Ciceribacter thiooxidans: one gene and its partner. The protein of the gene in region 1 binds, or shares a complex with, the protein of each later gene. Links are inferred from orthologs where the notes say so. Each region holds a gene or a part of one and is shown in the gene's direction. Other genes may lie near its edges.

What was found.
Region 2: the proteins of groL (region 1) and metK are in contact, whole or in part, in a cryo-EM structure (PDB 8P4O), measured with the Escherichia coli proteins. The link is inferred for Ciceribacter thiooxidans from one-to-one orthologs.

The regions. Positions count from the first base shown.
Region 1 is NZ_CP059896.1:2,716,711-2,723,324, forward strand. The notes cover bases 1,954-4,898. They hold groL (chaperonin GroEL), read left to right. Parts: upstream 1,954-2,578; coding sequence 2,579-4,219; downstream 4,220-4,898. Other genes in these bases: H4I97_RS13300 (hypothetical protein), read left to right, coding at 1,954-1,995; groES (co-chaperone GroES), read left to right, coding at 2,217-2,513. Outside these bases: chrA (chromate efflux transporter), read right to left, coding at 33-1,421; more of H4I97_RS13300, read left to right, coding at 1,654-1,953; H4I97_RS13315 (hypothetical protein), read left to right, coding at 4,910-5,353; H4I97_RS13320 (DoxX family protein), read left to right, coding at 5,512-5,955; hisG (ATP phosphoribosyltransferase), read right to left, coding at 6,039-6,614.
Region 2 is NZ_CP059896.1:3,137,248-3,143,787, reverse strand. Bases 1,127-3,997 are described here. They hold metK (methionine adenosyltransferase), read left to right. Parts: upstream 1,127-1,878; coding sequence 1,879-3,117; downstream 3,118-3,997. Other genes in these bases: H4I97_RS15445 (BQ00720 family protein), read right to left, coding at 3,831-3,997; trmB (tRNA (guanine(46)-N(7))-methyltransferase TrmB), read left to right, coding at 3,126-3,827; H4I97_RS15460 (helix-turn-helix domain-containing protein), read left to right, coding at 1,289-1,708; lnt (apolipoprotein N-acyltransferase), read left to right, coding at 1,127-1,138. In the rest of the region: more of lnt, read left to right, coding at 1-1,126; more of H4I97_RS15445, read right to left, coding at 3,998-4,088; H4I97_RS15440 (Hsp20 family protein), read right to left, coding at 4,137-4,562; H4I97_RS15435 (nucleoside hydrolase), read left to right, coding at 4,723-5,667; H4I97_RS15430 (methyl-accepting chemotaxis protein), read right to left, coding at 5,731-6,540. UniProt on the Escherichia coli protein: Catalyzes the formation of S-adenosylmethionine (AdoMet) from methionine and ATP.

The DNA.
Region 1 (6,614 bases):
TGCCCGGTTGGGCCGTTCTTCAAGCAGGCCGCTCAGGAAATGAAGAACCGCAGGGCGAGGCCGAGCGCGGCCGCCACGAGAAGCACCCGGCCGATGCCGAACCTGAAGCGGAAGATGAGAATGGCCGAAAGAAGCGATATGGCGAAGGCTGCGGGATCAAGCGTCGTCACATCCGGCAAGCTGATCGAAACGGAGAAGGCGCCCGGCGCACCGCCGAGCCCCTCTCCTCCGAAGCCTCGCCAGAACACGAAATGGCGCACCTCGGCGAAAAGGACGTGCAGGGCGAACCAGACGGCGAGATTGAGGATGACGCCCACCACGGCGGCGGTGATCGCCGAAAGCGCTCCGGTCAGCGGCCGGTTGCCGCGCAGCCGTTCGATATGGGGGGCACCGGCGAAGATCCAGATGAAGCTCGGCACGAAGGTAGCCCAGGCGGTGAGCAGCGCGCCGAGCACCCCGCCCGGAACGGCCCCGACCATGCCGGGATCGCGATAGCCTGCGAGGAAGCCGACGAAGGAGAGCACGAGGACCAGCGGCCCCGGCGTCGTCTCGGCGAGCGCCAGTCCGTCGAGCATTTCTCCGGGGTTCAGCCAGTGGTGCGTTCCGACCGCCACCTGCGCGACATAGGCGAGCACGGCATAGGCGCCGCCGAAGGTGACGAGCGCCATCTTCGAGAAGAAGGCGAAGACGTCGGAGAAAGCGCCGCCGAGGACGCCGGTCGAGAGCAGGAGAAGCGGCGCCTGCCAGACCGCGACCCAGAACAGGAGCACGAGCAGGCTTCGGCCCGAGAGAAATCCGCCGGCCGGCATACGGCGTTCCTCCGACATGAGGGCTTCCGTAATGGACGCCGGAACAGCCGGCCCGGCACGTGCGACGAGGAAGCCAGCGAGACCGGCGATCAACACCACCAGCGGAAACGGCACTGAGAACAGGAAAAGGGAGAGGAAAGCCACGAGCGCGACGAGGCGGTGGAAGCGGTTCTTCAACGCCCGGCGGCCGATGCGGATGACTGCCTCGACGACGATCGCCAGCACGGCCGCCTTCAAGCCGAAGAACAGGCCGGCGAGCCAGGTCGTTTCCTGATAGAGCGCGTAGGCAGCCGACAGGCCGACGATCACGGCAAGACCCGGCAGCACGAAGAGAAGGCCGGCGACCATGCCGCCGCGAACCCCGTGCAGCAGCCAGCCGATATAGGTCGCGAGCTGCTGCGCCTCAGGCCCCGGCAGCAGCATGCAATAGTTCAGTGCGTGCAGGAAACGCTCCTCGGAAATCCACCGCTTCTCGTCGACGGCGATGCGGTGCATAAGGCCGATCTGTGCAGCAGGCCCGCCGAAGCTCAGGACGCCGATCGTCGCGAAGGCCGAGACGAGCTCGGAAAATGTCGGCCGCGGCGTTTCCGTCCAATCTGTCGCGGCTTCCAAGCCTTTCCCTCCCCTGTGCACGTCCAACCCGGCGAGCCCCTATCATGCTTCTCCGACAGTTTTGCGAAGACGCGACCGCGGCAGTGGTACGAGTTCCGGCAGACCCTAAGCCATTCTGCGATATGGGCAATGTACGTTCATCCGAAAAATCGAGCGACCCTATTGACCTCAACATTGGTTGAGGTCCGATCCTCCCACGTTGTCAGCAAAACAATATTCAGGACCTGAAAAAATGAACGTCATGACCCTGACCAAGAGCCGCACTTCGATTTTCCGCGTCGACCGCATGACCTGCCCCGCGGATCATCGCCTCGCACTCGAGGATCGACTGGCCATCGTGCACGGCTATTTCGACACCCTGCCCGGCTGCCTCTACAACAAGGTGGCGATTGCCGACGGCGGCGAGACCGTGCACGTCGTCACCATCGTCGAGTGGGAAAGCCAGAAGGCACTTGCCGACGCCAAGGCGAAGGTCACCGAGTTCTACGGTGCGATCGACTTCGACCCGAAGGCCTTCATGGCCGAGCGCGGCATCGTCGCCGAGTTCGGCACCTATGCCGCGCTCGCCATCTGACCTTACAGGAAAAGGCCGGGCTCCCCGCCCGGCTGACCCTTGCCTATTAACTGGTTCAGAAAGCTTTTTCCGAAGCCAAGCCGCTTTTTTCGACGCGGTTCTTGACTCCCCTCGGCGCGCTCCCTAAATCGATCGCGCTAGCACTCACCAAATGCGAGTGCTAATCATATCGATACGGGCGGTTCCCGTCCGTTGATGTCATTTGATCGAGGGATTAGACAATGGCAAACACCAAATTCCGTCCGCTTCATGACCGCGTCGTCGTTCGCCGCGTGGAATCCGAAGAAAAGACCAAGGGCGGGATCATCATTCCCGACACCGCCAAGGAAAAGCCCGCTGAAGGCGAAATCGTCGCCGTCGGCCCCGGCGCCCGCGACGAACACGGCAAGGTCGTTGCGCTCGACGTCAAGGTCGGCGATCGCGTCCTGTTCGGCAAGTGGTCCGGCACCGAAGTCAAGCTCGACGGCGTAGACCTTCTCATCATGAAGGAAGCCGACATCATGGGCATCATCGGCTGATCGGCCGATTCCCTTCCCAGAACATAAACAAATCACCAGTGGGCTGATGCCCGGGAGTTTTGAAAATGGCAGCTAAAGAAATCAAGTTCGGCCGTACTGCGCGCGAAAAGATGCTGCGCGGCGTCGACATCCTCGCCGATGCAGTGAAGGTTACCCTCGGTCCGAAGGGCCGCAACGTCATCATCGACAAGTCCTTCGGCGCTCCGCGCATCACCAAGGACGGCGTTTCGGTCGCCAAGGAAATCGAACTCGAAGACAAGTTCGAGAACATGGGCGCCCAGATGGTCCGCGAAGTCGCTTCGAAGACCAACGACATCGCCGGTGACGGCACCACCACGGCAACCGTTCTCGCCCAGGCCATCGTTCGCGAAGGCGCCAAGGCCGTTGCCGCCGGCATGAACCCGATGGATCTGAAGCGCGGCATCGACCTCGCCGTCGCCGAAGTCGTAAAGGATCTCCAGGCCAAGGCCAAGAAGATCAACACCTCCGAAGAAGTCGCCCAGGTCGGTACCATTTCCGCCAACGGCGAACGCCAGATCGGTCTCGACATTGCCGAAGCAATGCAGAAGGTCGGCAATGAAGGCGTGATCACGGTCGAAGAAGCCAAGACCGCCGAAACCGAACTCGAAGTCGTCGAAGGCATGCAGTTCGACCGCGGCTACCTGTCGCCCTACTTCGTCACCAATCCGGAAAAGATGATCGCCGACCTCGAAGACGCTTACATTCTCCTGCACGAGAAGAAGCTCTCGAACCTCCAGGCGATGCTCCCGGTTCTCGAAGCCGTCGTCCAGACCGGCAAGCCGCTCGTCATCATCGCTGAAGACGTCGAAGGCGAAGCTCTCGCCACCCTCGTCGTCAACAAGCTGCGTGGCGGCCTGAAGATTGCTGCCGTCAAGGCTCCGGGCTTCGGCGATCGCCGCAAGGCCATGCTCGAAGACATCGCGATCCTCACCGGCGGTACGGTCATTTCCGAAGACCTCGGCATCAAGCTCGAGAACGTCACCCTCGACATGCTCGGCCGCGCCAAGAAGGTTTCGATCTCCAAGGAAAACACCACGATCGTCGACGGTGCCGGCCAGAAGTCCGACATCGAAGGCCGCGTCGGCCAGATCAAGGCCCAGATCGAGGAAACCACCTCCGACTACGACCGCGAGAAGCTGCAGGAACGCCTTGCCAAGCTCGCTGGCGGCGTTGCCGTCATCCGCGTCGGCGGCTCGACGGAAGTCGAAGTGAAGGAAAAGAAGGACCGCATCGACGACGCGCTCAACGCGACGCGCGCTGCTGTTCAGGAAGGCATCGTGCCCGGCGGTGGCGTGGCTCTGCTGCGTTCGTCCGCGAAGATCACGGTCAAGGGTGTCAACCAGGACCAGGAAGCCGGCATCAGCATCGTTCGCCGCGCTCTGCAGGCTCCGGCCCGCCAGATCGCCGAGAACGCCGGTGACGAAGCCTCCATCGTGGTCGGCAAGATCCTCGAAAAGGACAACGACAACTACGGCTACAACGCCCAGACCGGCGAATATGGCGACATGATCGCCATGGGTATCGTCGACCCGGTCAAGGTCGTTCGTACCGCCCTGCAGGACGCAGCCTCGGTTGCCGGTCTGCTGGTCACCACCGAAGCCATGATCGCCGAACTGCCGAAGAAGGATGCTCCGGCCGGCATGCCGGGCGGCATGGGCGGCATGGGCGGCATGGACATGATGTGATCGGCATAGCCGATTACAATCAGCGTCCATAAAGCCGCCCATCACCAAAAGTGCTTCAGGCCGTCAAGCGGCCTGAAGAGGCGGCATGGACATGATGTGATCCATCCCCTCATCGGGATTGACGAAAGGGCGGCCTTCGGGTCGCCCTTTTGCGTTTGGCGAATCACCGCCGGGACGGGCTCAACGAGCCTTTGGCGACCGGGTGAAGCACCTCCCCCTCACCCTCCCGACCGGTTTTGCTTGAAGAAGTGCCCCGCCCAAGCGCGCGCCCTTCTCGCCTCTTTTGATGTTTGTCCGCAAAAAAGTCACCCGGGGGGCGCTGAGATTGAAGATTCCATTTGCGGACATTCTGCAAAATTTATATCGCTTTGGTAAGAACTGTCTCATCACGGGACAGTTTCGCCGCTTCCCTACTTCGGCTTTACTGTTCACCTTTGGACAGATTCCCCGGAGAACCTGCGCCGAGCGGAGTGGGGTACGCGGCTCCGGTTTCGATATTGCCTGCCATTAAGAAAGAGATAATATACACCACGGATTCGCCGGACGCATTAGTTCCGGACGTCTCCGTTCTGGTGCCATGGACGGGTGCGGTGATCTGCCGGTCCCGACCGACGCGTAGCTTAAACCACACCGACCGAAACTGAATCCGAGAACGGCTATCCGCTATCGGCTTCGACCTTGGGGAATGCCTTGTTTAAGATTGCCAGAACCACCCTCGCTGCACATCCCATGCGGCCCTTGCCGGCAGACGGCGACGATGCCCACGACCTGTCGCGGTTCACCGTTTCGGAATCCTGGACGGGAGACTTGGCCAACGGGATCATCCGGCTCGGAGAATGTGCGACGCTTCTCCATGGCCTCGACGGCCCGGAATGCGGTCTTCTCAACATGACGCGCTGCTACGACGCCCACGACCGGGCGCTCGTGCTCGACCTCTTCGAGCAGGCGGCGACCGCGTCCTCGAGTTTCTGCTATTCGACAACGATCGTCTCCGAGCGGGAATACCGGCAGCCGGTTTTCTGCATCGCCGAGACGAAGGGGCTCGAAGGCGGCGTCGCGGGCAGCATCTGCGGTGTCTTCATGTTCCCGCGGTTCCGGCTGGCACCGGCGCTGCCCTCCATCGCCTACGCCTGAGGAGGGAAGCGGCGACCGGCCGTGGCTTTGGTTGTTTTCTATTCTTGAACGAACAGTCAAGAATTGTGCATCTATTCGTAACAGTGGAGGCATGAGAGAACGTTTGCGAAATCGTTATTGACCGCCTGCATGCAGGCACTCGCCAACAGGAGCCTTCCATGTCAAACGCCAACAACCTGGCCATCCTTCTCGGCCGCGTTCTCTTGTCCTTCATCTTCATCTATTCCGGCTTCGGCAAGCTCGCCGATCCGAGCGCCACGGCCGGCATGATCACCGGGGCCGGCCTGCCTGCTGCCACCGCGCTCGCCTATCTCGCCGGCGCTTTCGAATTCGTCGCCGGCCTTGCCGTCCTCGTCGGCTACCAGACCCGGATCGCCGGCTGGCTGCTCGCCGCCTTCTGCGTCTTCACCGGCGTCGTCTTCCACGGCTCGGCGATCAACGTTCCGGATTTCCCGGCCGCCGCCAACGGCTGGCTGACGGTCCTCAACCAGATCATGATGATGAAGAACATCACGCTTGCAGGTGCCTACATCGTGCTCGCCACCTTCGGCCCGGGCGCCTACTCGCTCGACGCCCGCCGCGGCGCCTACGCGATCGCCTGATACGTCAAGCACCCTGCCCCGAACGACGAGAACCCGCCGGAGCGATCCGGCGGGTTCTTTGTAGTTTGACTGGCCGAAGACGATCAGCCGAGCGCGGCGCGGACCGCCGAAACGATCTCGCCGAGCCGGGGATTGCGCTCGTGTTCCGGCTTTCTGGCGCGGACGAGACAAGCCTCGGATTTCAGGATCACGCCGTCGGAGAGGATCTTCAGGTGGTTGGCGCGCAGCGTCGAACCCGTCGAGGTGATGTCGACGATGATATCGGCCTGGCCGGCGGCGGGAGCCCCTTCCGTCGCGCCGAGGCTTTCGACGATGCGGTAGAGCTGGATGCCGTGCTGGCTCGAGAAGAACTGCTGCGTCAGCCGCCAGTATTTCGTCGCGATGGTGAGCCGCCGGCCGTGGCGGGTGCGAAAATCGGCGGCGACGTCTCCGAGGTCGGCCATGCTGTCGACGTCGAGCCAGATTTCAGGCACGGCGACGACGACATCGGCATGGCCGAAGCCCAAGCGGGCGCAGATCTCGACGCGCTTGTCGGCTTCCGCCAGACCCTCGCGGATCAAGTCCTCGCCGGTGATGCCGAAGTCGACGGTTCCGGCGCCGATCTCGCGGGAAATCTCCGAGGCCGAGAGGAAGGCGATCTCGACGTCGTCCAAGCCTTC
Region 2 (6,540 bases), 420 kb from region 1 along the record:
TTACGTGGCGACCGGTTTTCCCTGGAACGCGATCGGCTACGGTGCCATGCCGATCCCGCTGATGATGCAGTCTGTGCATGTCATCGGCCTCTTCGGTGTGACGACACTCGCGGTTCTCGTCTTTTCCTCGCCCGCCTTGCTTGGCACCCGCAGGGGAGCGTTGCCGGGACTCGCAATCGCCGCGATCTTGTTCCTGCTTCATCTCGGCTTCGGAGCCTATCGGTTGGCGGTGCCGGAGGCGGTCGACGGCAAGCAGCTGACCGTGCGGCTCGTCCAGCCTGCGATCGACCAGGCGAAGAAGCTTGCGAATGACGATCGCGAAGCCATCTTCAGAAAGCATTTGGAGCTCTCCTCCCTGCCCGTCGCAGAGGGGGGCGAGCGCCCGGACGTGATCGTCTGGCCCGAAACTTCCATTCCCTTCATCCTAACTGAAAATCCGGACGCCCTCACGAGCATCGCCGACATGCTGCAAGAAGGGCAGGTCCTCGTCACGGGCACGGTCCGGTCCGAGACGCAAGGGGCCGGTCGTCCACCTCGCTACTACAACTCCATCTACGTCATCGACGACAAGGGTCAGATCGTCGCCGCGTCCGACAAGGTCCACCTGACTCCCTTCGGTGAATATGTGCCGTTTGAGGACGTCCTTAGGCGGATTGGGTTCGACAATCTCATCAGCCTGCCCGGCGGGTTTTCCGCGGCAGCCGACCGGACGATGCTTACGCTGCCGGGCGGCCTGAAGCTCTACCCGCTGATCTGCTACGAAGTCATTTTCCCCGCGGAGATGACGGGCAACTGGGCGGAGGCTGGCGCCATTCTCAACGTTACCAATGATGCCTGGTTTGGACACACACCCGGTCCGTACCAGCACTTCCAGCAGGCTCGGGTGCGAGCTGTCGAGAACGGATTGCCATTGATCCGCAGCGCCAACAACGGAATTTCGGCCGTTATCGATGATCGTGGGCGGACTTTTTCTGGTCTTTCACTCGACGCGCAGGGCGTTGAAGATGCAACCCTAAATGTTGAATCGAGCCCCAAATTGGGAAACAACTTCCGAGAGCGCAACTTCTGGGTGATATGGGCAGCTGTCGTCATAGGTGCGGTCTTTTCACGCATGGGTTTTATTTTTGGGAAGAATTGACCAAAAACCCCTAAAAATGCATAGTGGAAGAAACCACCAATCTGTACGTATGCTTCGAGTTCCGTCTGTTGGCCTTACAACGCCTCGTTATGGTCCCCTGCAAGCAAACCGGGTTGTCGGTCCTTTGCCAACTTTTGTCAGGATCACATCATGATCGAGAATAAGAAGAAGCCCAATCCGATAGACATTCACGTCGGAAGCCGGATTCGTCTTCGCAGAACCATGCTTGGGATGAGCCAGGAAAAGCTGGGCGAGAGCCTCGGCATCACCTTCCAGCAGATCCAGAAATACGAGAAGGGCACGAACCGCGTCGGTGCCAGCCGTCTGCAGAATATTTCGAGCATCCTGAACGTGCCGGTTTCCTTCTTCTTCGAGGATGCACCGGGTGAACAGGGGAATGCCGCCGCCGGCATGGCCGAAGCGTCGAGCTCCAACTACGTCGTCGATTTTCTCTCCTCGTCGGAGGGGCTGCAGCTCAATCGTGCTTTCGTGAAGATTGCCGACCCGAAGGTTCGCCGCAAGATCGTCGACCTCGTCAAGGCGCTGGCTGCCGAAGCTGACGGCGAATAAACTCACTCGTCTTTGGGGGCGATGGGAGGCGGCCTTTCGGGGCCGCCTTTTTTTATATCGGCGGCGACCTCTCGCACACATATAAAGATATATTTATGTCGTTGTGCGCTTGTTTTTCGGTTGCGAACTGAATAACAAGAATGCGGCTTGTTCTTTGAGGGGAATCCCGCATGCGCGCTAATTATCTTTTCACGAGTGAATCCGTTTCCGAAGGTCACCCGGACAAGGTCTGCGACCGAATTTCCGATGAAATCGTTGACTTGGTGTACCGGGAAGCGGCGAAGACTGGCGTGGATCCCTGGGGAGTGCGCATCGCTTGCGAAACCCTTGCGACCACCAATCGTGTCGTCATTGCCGGCGAGGTCCGGCTGCCGCCGAGCCTTATGAAGAAGGACAAGAACGGCAACGAAGTCATCAATCCCTCGAAATTCAAGTCCGCGGCCCGCAAGGCGATCCGCGATATCGGCTACGAGCAGGACGGCTTCCACTGGAAGACGGTGAAGATCGACGTCCTCCTGCACTTCCAGTCCGCCCATATTGCGCAGGGCGTCGACAAGGCGGCCGACCACGCAAACAGCGAGGGTGCTGGCGACCAGGGCATCATGTTCGGCTATGCCTGCCGCGAGACCCCGGACCTCATGCCGGCGCCGATCTATTATTCCCACCGCATCCTGCAACTGCTCGCCGCTGCCCGCAAGAAGGGCGAGGGCGAGGCGGCCAAGCTCGGTCCCGATGCCAAGAGCCAGGTCACCGTTCGCTACGTCGACGGTAAACCCTCCGAGATCGTCTCTATCGTGCTGTCGACGCAGCACCTCGACGAGAGCTGGGACTCCACCAAGGTGCGCTCGGTCGTGGAGCCCTATATCCGCGAAGCGGTTGGCGACCTCAAGATCGCCGACGACTGCAACTGGTACGTAAACCCGACCGGCAAGTTCGTCATCGGCGGCCCGGACGGCGACGCAGGCCTCACCGGCCGCAAGATCATCGTCGATACCTACGGCGGAGCTGCCCCTCATGGCGGCGGTGCCTTCTCCGGCAAGGACACGACCAAGGTTGATCGCTCCGCTGCCTATGCCGCGCGCTATCTCGCAAAGAACGTCGTGGCCGCCGGCCTCGCCGACCGTTGCACGATCCAGCTTTCCTATGCGATCGGCATCGCCCAGCCCCTGTCTGTCTATGTCGACCTTCACGGTACCGGAAAGGTCAGCGAGGAACAGGTCGAGGCGGCGATCCGCAAGGTTATGGACCTTTCGCCGTCGGGCATCCGCCGGCACCTCGACCTCAACAAGCCGATCTATGCAAAAACGGCTGCCTATGGTCACTTCGGGCGCAAGCCGGGCCGTGATGGCTCCTTCTCCTGGGAACGTCTTGATCTGGTGAAGCCGCTCAAGGACGCCGTGAAAGCCTGATACTGCCGATGACCTCCTCCGAACGCCGCAGCAGGGCGACCGAAGCATTCTTCGGTCGTCGAAAGGGAAAACCCCTTCGGGAGCAACAGCTCGAACGCATGAGCAACTTGCTCCCCGCGCTGCGGGTCGATCTTTCTGCACCGCCGCCCGAGAGACTTGAAGAGCTCTTTCCCGTCCCAGTCGAGAGGCTGCGACTGGAGATCGGCTTCGGCGGTGGAGAGCACCTTGTACATCGCGCGACCGAAACGCCGTCCACCGGCTTCATCGGCGTCGAACCCTTCGTCAATTCGATGGCGAAACTGTTGGCTGAGGTGGAAGCCAGAGGGCTCCGCAACATTCGTCTTTATGACGACGATGCAACCGCGCTTCTCGACTGGCTCCCTGATGCCTGCCTGGACCAGATCGATCTTCTCTATCCCGATCCGTGGCCCAAGAAGAAACACTGGAAGCGGCGGTTTGTATCGCAGGCCAATCTGGCGCGCTTTCACCGTGTGCTGAAGCCCGGCGGGCTTTTCTGCTTCGCCTCGGATATCGATACTTATGTGAACTGGACGCTCATCCACTGCCACGACCACGGCGGGTTCGAATGGACAGCGAGAAACGCAGTGGACTGGAAGACGCCGTTTGCCGGATGGCCGGGCACGCGCTACGAAGCAAAGGCCCGGCGTGAGGGCCGAGGCTCGGCCTATCTCACCTTCCGCAAAGTATGACTGTCAGTGCAGGCTGACGGTCTGAAGCTCGTCTTCTGCGGCCTTGTAGAAAGTGCTGGACCGGTTGTCTGTGAGAAGAATCGGGGTGCCGTCAGCGCCGAATAACGCCCAGAGATCGAGTCTGGGATCGACCTCGGGAGCCTCGGGAAAGCAATGCGAGATCTCCTCGAAGCGCATTTTCCGGATATAGCCGACTTCGCCTGTGCCAAGATGCGCCAGTTCGGATTGCGTCAGTCGTGCGGTTGCTTCTTTCAGTAACATTCCGATCCTCCACCAATTAGGGAGCAACGGCTCATCAGGCCGTTGACCTCATTGTGCCGTTGAAATGTTAATTTTCTTCACCACTTGCGCCGGTTCCGGCCGCACGAGGTCTATCGACAAAAGTCCATTTTTCAGTGTCGCACCAAGGACATCCATTCCTTCTGCCAGCAGGAAAACCCGTTGAAACTGGCGGGCGGCGATGCCCCGGAACAGGAGGTCGCCATCTACACGGTCGGCTTGCCTTCCCCGCACGACCAGCCGGTTCGCCTGCAATGAGATCTCAAGTTCGCTCTCGGAGAAGCCGGCCACGGCGAGCGTGATTCGCAGCCGATCCGGATTGCCGCCGGTCTTGCGCAAACGCTCGATGTCATAAGGCGGATACCCGTCATTTGTGCGGGCGATCTGGGCAAGGATCGAGTCATTCGACTCGAATCCCAGCAGTAACGGGGTTGCGACCGGTTTCATGCGGCTCATTCGTCGTCCTCATCTCGGCGTCGGCCTTCGGGCGGCGCGGGCCTGCAACGCCACCCTCCATATGGGATGAGGTCGCATCGCTCGCAAGCGCCTCCGCGCTTGACAAGCCCTGCCGGCGCGCCCATCACCCAAAACGACGACGAGCAGAGGTGACCGACGGATGACCGCGCGCAGAAAAATCATCATCGATACAGATCCGGGCCAGGACGACGCCGCTGCCCTCATGCTGGCGTTTGGCAGCCCCGAGGAGATCGAGGTGCTCGGGATATGTGCGGTCGCCGGCAACGTGCCGCTCAGCCTGACGAGCCGCAATGCTCGCATCGTCTGCGAATTGGCGGGCCGTTCCGACATCGGCGTCTATGAAGGTGCCGAAAAGCCGCTCGAGCGACCGCTGGTGACCGCCGAGCACGTCCATGGCAAGACCGGCTTGGACGGAGCCGCGCTCGACGAACCGACGATGGCCGTTCGCCCACAGCACGCGGTCGATTTCATCATCGAGACACTGCGTCGCGAGGAGGAGGGAACAGTCACTCTTTGTACCCTTGGTCCGTTGACGAATATCGGCATGGCTCTGCGCAAGGCGCCGGATATCGCGCCCCGTGTCCGAGAACTCGTGATGATGGGTGGGGGCTTCTCCGAAGGAGGCAACATCACCCCGGCCGCCGAATTCAACATCTTTGTTGACCCACAGGCCGCCGACGTTGTTTTCCGCTCCGGCATCCCGATCGTGATGATGCCGCTCGACGTCACGCACCAGTTGATGACGACGAAGGCACGGGTGGCCAGGATCGCAGCCATCGGCAGTCGTCCGGCCAAGGTCATGGTCGACTGGCTCGAATTCTTCGAACGCTTCGACGTCGAGAAGTACGGCTCGGATGGCGGCCCGCTGCATGACCCGACGGTGATCGCCTACCTGTTGAAGCCCGAACTTTTTACCGGGCGCAACTGTAATGTCGAGATCGAGACAAATTCGGAACTCACGATGGGCATGACAGTGGTCGACTGGTGGCGTGTCTCGGGGCGCACACCGAATGCCCGGGTGATGCGCCACGTGGATTCAGACGGTTTCTTCGATCTTTTGACGGAACGCCTTGCACGGCTCTGAAAGCGAAAAGGCCGCGGATAGAACCCGCGGCCTCGTCGTTTCATGTGACGTTTCCGTCAACGTTCAGAACTCCTCCCAGCTCTCCTGGACCGCGACTGCCGCGGTGGCGCCACGGACCGCCGGCCTTGTGACGCGAGCCGGCTCGCGCGCTACGGCTGGTTGATATGCGGCTGGTGCGACTGTTTCCCGCGCAGTTCCGGAGGTGCGGAAGCGCGTTACCAAGGCGCGCAAGTTCTGCGCCTCGGTCTTCAAGGTCATGCTTGCCGCTGTCGTTTCTTCGACCATCGCCGCATTCTGTTGGGTGACCTGGTCCATCTGGTGGACGGCGGTATTGATCTCCTTGAGGCCGGAGGCCTGCTCCGTCGCCGATGAGGAGATCTCGGCGATGATCGTATTGATCTGCATGACCTGCTCGGCGATCTTGTGCAGCGTATCGCCGGCCTCGCCGACAAGGGCGACACCGTCCTTGACCTGGGCCCCCGAGGCCGTGATCAGCGTCTTGATCTCCTTTGCCGCGTTGGCCGAGCGCTGGGCGAGTTCCCGCACCTCCTGCGCCACGACCGCGAAGCCCTTGCCGGCTTCTCCGGCGCGTGCAGCCTCTACACCGGCGTTGAGTGCCAGCAAATTGGTCTGGAAGGCGATCTCGTCGATGACCCCGATAATCCGGGAGATTTCGCCGGAGGACTGCTCGATACCGTGCATGGAGGTAACCGCCCGCTGGACGACTTCGCCGGAGCGCTCGGCGTCCTGGCAGGCGAGCTGCACGGTCCGTGCTGCGATTGCGGCGTTGTCCGCGCTGGAGTTCACCTGCTCGGTAAGCTGGTTGAGCGCGGCAGCCGTCTCTTCGAGACTTGCCGCCTGCTGCTCGGTACG